2 regions of the Aureimonas sp. SA4125 genome follow, and region 2 is predicted to be linked to the other one. Evidence: predicted binding sites of a transcription regulator. Region 2 holds the regulator's gene; the other holds the start of a gene.
What was found. Region 2 encodes HrcA, which represses chaperone genes, less so after heat shock. Its sites were predicted from a motif close to GTTAGCACTCNCNNNNNGNGAGTGCTAAC; they were not measured.
Positions count from the first base shown of each region.

Region 1: groES (co-chaperone GroES) is a predicted target of HrcA. The motif match lies at 1,209-1,237, and genes of this name have one in related genera.

Region 1 covers NZ_AP025032.1:366,888-369,288, reverse strand. The annotation lists gene Sa4125_RS01790 (TadE/TadG family type IV pilus assembly protein) at 1-963, opposite strand, end outside; gene groES (co-chaperone GroES) at 1,299-1,595, shown strand; gene groL (chaperonin GroEL) at 1,720-2,401, shown strand, end outside.
Region 2 covers NZ_AP025032.1:13,050-15,450, forward strand. The annotation lists gene grpE (nucleotide exchange factor GrpE) at 150-824, opposite strand; gene hrcA (heat-inducible transcriptional repressor HrcA) at 1,008-2,108, opposite strand; gene rph (ribonuclease PH) at 2,348-2,401, shown strand, end outside.

The sequences.
Region 1 (2,401 bases), 350 kb from region 2:
CTGGCTGCAGATCGGGGAGGACTTCTTCATCACCCAGGAGCCGTCCTTCCCCGACCAGGTGCAGCCGGAATAGGTCTCGCCCTTGTACTTGCAGGCTGCCGTATCCTTGACGGTCGTCGGCGTCTTCATGTTCTTCACGACGTACTGGCGCGTCAGCGGCACGGCGGGGTTGGCGGTCAGGTACCAGCCTTTGTCGCTCGTCGAAGGTGTCGCCAGCCGGTTGCCGCCGGCGTCCGTCAGCGTCGTCCAGTCGAAGTTCTCGTGATGAAGCGGCGACAGCCCCTTCGGGTCCATCCACCAGGCATCGAGATTGTCCACGCCGAGGTTCACGGCGCCCGAGAACGGCACGACGGCGACCCGCGCCGGATCGTCGGAAGCAGCGCCGGAACCGGCGAAGAATTTCGCCGCTGCAGAGCGGGCGACGCGGCGCAGCGTCACAATCTTCGATTCGCCACCGGCGCTGGGCGAACTTGCCATCGACCCGGAAGTGTCGAGCACCATCGCCACCTCGACGGTCGTATCCGACACCTGCACGGTGCTGGCGACCTTGATGATCTTGCCGCCGAAGATCTTGGACGCGGTCACGCTCAGCGGCAGGAACATCGGGCTGTACGTATATTCGGCGTGAAGCTTCAACTGACGCGTGTGATCTTCATCGAAGCTCACGCCGTCGTAAACGAGGCTGGCCGTGCTCCGGGACAGCCCGCTGACGTTGCCGTCGAAAAAGTTCTTCGCGTAGAGCGCGAGATTCGCCGGATCTGGATCGACGGAATACTGCTTGGCCGCAGCAAGGGCTGCCGCGTCGGCGGCATTTTGAACCTGTACCCGGTTCGAATACATCATGCTGAGATCCACGGCGCCGCCCATGGCCAGAACCAGCGGAACGGCGACCAGAGCGCCCAGCACTGCGAAGTTGCCTTTTTCGCCGCGCCTGAAGCGCTTCAGCGACTCCCGTATCTTCATGACAAACCACCGATATTATGGATCGGCAGACTGCCTTCCACGACGCCAACACCTTAGCTCCAGCGTGCGTTAAGACGGCGTTTCCCGGATCGATCGACTTCGACGGGTCGGCGCCATTTGGCAAAAATTTCAACGCGCTGGGTGCATGCGCAGGCTTCCCCGGAGCGTCGTCGGACCGGTGGATTGCGGGAGAACCCCCGCGATCGACCTTGACAAGCATGGGGCCTGGCCCCTATTTCAGGGCCGCTAGCACTCAGCCAAGGCGAGTGCCAACAATCCGAACCGGCAGCCCGAAAGAGCGCCGGTTGTCCTCTACAGCTGAAGGGCCAACGACTATGGCAACTGTGAACTTCCGTCCTCTCCACGATCGGGTCGTCGTGCGTCGCGTGGAGTCCGAGACCAAGACGGCCGGCGGGATCATCATCCCGGATACGGCCAAGGAGAAGCCGCAGGAAGGCGAGATCATCGCCGTCGGCGCTGGCGCTCGCGACGAGCAGGGCAAGATCCAGCCGCTGGACGTCAAGGCCGGCGATCGCATCCTGTTCGGCAAGTGGTCGGGCACCGAGGTCAAGCTCAACGGCGAAGACCTTCTGATCATGAAGGAATCCGACATCATGGGCGTCGTCGGCTGATCAGTCGACTGTCGGACCCCCGGTCCGGTGACGGGGCGACCTGTCCCGCGGGGCGTCCAAACTCTCATTCCCCCTCAATTCAACACGATGCGGCTCGTTTCGAGCGCATCGAGGAGACATTCAAATGGCTGCCAAGGAAGTAAAATTCGGCCGTGACGCCCGCGAACGCATGCTGCGCGGCGTCGACATCCTCGCCGACGCCGTCAAGGTGACGCTCGGCCCCAAGGGCCGCAACGTCGTCATCGACAAGTCGTTCGGCGCACCGCGCATCACCAAGGACGGCGTCACCGTCGCCAAGGAGATCGAGCTCGAGGACAAGTTCGAGAACATGGGCGCCCAGATGGTGCGCGAAGTGGCCTCGAAGACCAACGACAAGGCCGGTGACGGCACCACGACCGCGACCGTTCTGGCCCAGGCGATCGTCCGCGAAGGCGGCAAGGCCGTCGCCGCCGGCATGAACCCGATGGACGTCAAGCGCGGCATCGACATGGCCGTCATCAAGGTCGTCGAAGCCCTGCAGGCCTCGGCCCGCAAGATCGAGACCTCGGATGAAGTCGCCCAGGTCGGCACCATCTCGGCCAATGGCGAGAAGGAAATCGGCGAGATGATCGCCTCGGCGATGCAGAAGGTCGGCAACGAGGGTGTCATCACCGTCGAGGAAGCCAAGACCGCCGAGACCGAGCTCGAAGTCGTCGAAGGCATGCAGTTCGACCGCGGCTACCTCTCGCCCTACTTCGTGACCAACCCCGAGAAGATGGTCGCCGAGCTCGAGGACCCCTACATCCTCCTGCACGAGAAGAAGCTTT
Region 2 (2,401 bases):
AGATGCGTCATCCCGGCTCAAGGCCAGGATGACTAACGTGATCGGGCCGCGGCTCTCGGTTGAAGGGGCCGCGATCCCAGCTTGAATGGACGGCGGCCCAGCCTGAACGGGCTTCAGCCGCAGCCTGAACTGGCTGCCGCCGTCGCTCCTCAGGCTGCGTCGTCGCTCGTCCCGTCCACAGGCTTCGGCTCCGCCATCACCTTCGGGCCGCCCTTGGCGACACCGACCATGGCGGGGCGCAGGACCCGGTCGCCGATGGCGTAGCCGTCCTGAACGACCTGGACGACGGTGTTGTTGGCAACCTCGGCGTTCGGAACCTCGAACATCGCCTGGTGGAAATTCGGGTCGAAGCGTTCGCCTTCGGGCTCGAGCTTCTTGACGCCGAACTTCTCCAGCGTCGCCAGCATGCCGCGCTCGGTCAGTTCGACGCCGTCGAGAAGCGTCGCAAGGCCGGTCTCGCCACCCTCGCGGGCGCCTTCCGGCACGGCGGCGATGGTGCGGCGGAGATTGTCCATGACCGACAGCATCTCGCGGGCAAAGCCGGTGACCGCGTAGGTACGGGCGTCCTTGACCTCGCGCTCGGTGCGCCGGCGCAGATTCTCCATGTCGGCGGCGAGCCGGAGCATGCGGTCCTTCAGATCGGCGTTCTCGGTCTCGAGCCCCTCGATCCGCTCGGCGGCGATGCTGGCGATGAAGGCCTCGGCCTCATCCTCGGAATAGTCGCCGCGCTCGAATGGCGAGCGCTCGCGGGCACCCTGCGATGCGGCCTCCGGCGCCGGGTCGACGTGGGTCTCGTTGCCGCGGTCTTCGGTGTCGCTCGTCATGATGGTCAAAATCCTCGCGTTTCGCACCCTCGCTGCCGACTCTCGCAGGAGGATCGGAAGGGGTGGATCGTTGAAATGTGCTGTGCCCGGGATATCGAATGCGGCGAGCGGAAAATCAAGGCTTTCGGCAATCCGATCGGCCCGGACGGCTGGCTGGCGCCACCCGTCCGGGGCCTTCGGCGATCAGGACCGCCGCGCCGCCGCGACCTGCGCCAGGAGCCGCGAGACGAGGCGGGCGGTGTAGTCGACCATCGGCACGATGCGGCGATAGTTGAGCCGTGTCGGACCGATCACGCCGACGGCGCCGATGACCTTCTGGTCGCCGTCGCTGTAGGGCGCGACGACGAGCGAGGAGCCCGACAGCGAGAACAGCTTGTTCTCCGAGCCGATGAAGATCCTGACGCCATTGCCCGTCTCGGCAAGGTCGAGCAGTTCGATGATGCCGCTCTTGGTCTCCAGCTCGTCGAAGAGGAGCCGCAGCCGGTCGAGGTCGTCCGACGCCGTGACGTTTTCGAGGAGGTTGGCCCTGCCGCGGACGATCAGCCGTGACGGCTGGCCGGAGGCCGCTCCCGACCAGACGGCAAGGCCTTTTTCGACAAGGCCCTGGCTGAGGATGTCGAGCGCCGTCGCGGCCTCGTCCTTCAAGGCCTGCACGCGGTCGCGCGCCTCGCCGAGAGTGCGGCCGACGACATGGGCGTTGAGGAAGTTGGAGGCCTCGACGATCTGCGCGGCCGTGACGCCGGCCGGGAGGTCGATCACCCGGTTCTCGACGTCGCCCTTTTCGCCGACGAGGACGGCGAGCGCCTTCGTCGGCTCCAGCCGGATGAACTCGATGTGCTTCAGGCGCATGTCCGTCTTCGCCGTCAGCACGAGACCTGCGCCGCGCGAGAGGCCCGACAGGAGTTGGCTCGCCTCCGTCAGGAGCGAATCGAACGGCCGGAGATCCCCCGTCGCCTTGACCTTTTCCTCGATCGCCTCCCGCTCGCCCTGCGGCAGGTCGCCGATTTCGAGGAAGGCGTCGACGAAGAAGCGCAGGCCAAGCTCGGTCGGCATGCGTCCGGCGCTGATATGGGGCGAATAGATGAGGCCGAGTGTCTCGAGATCGCTCATCACGTTGCGCACCGAGGCCGGCGAGAGCGCCGTCGTCAGCAGCTTGGACAGAGCACGCGATCCCACGGGTTCGCCGAGGTCGAGATAGGATTCGACGATCAGGCGAAAGATGTCCCGCGACCGCTCGTCCAGCATCGCGGGAAAATCCGGTGCGGGCAGTCTGAACTCGTTCATCGGGCGTTCTCTCAGCATCGGCCATCACTATACGGTGCTTGAAGAAACTGTCCAAGTGGCAAGGATGGGCGACGCCGAGTCGGACGGTGGCCGGTTCGCCAACAACCCATGGCAGCGCGTTTCGAACCGCTTTGGCCGGATTTATTTTGCCCATGGCCCCCGGCTCGTGGTTAAACGCCGGTTCGACGGGAATCGCATGAGCATGCGCCCTCACACAGTAGCGACCAGGGATCTGAACCATGCGGCCTTCCAAACGCGCCAATGACGAATTGCGCGCCGTCTCGCTCGAACGC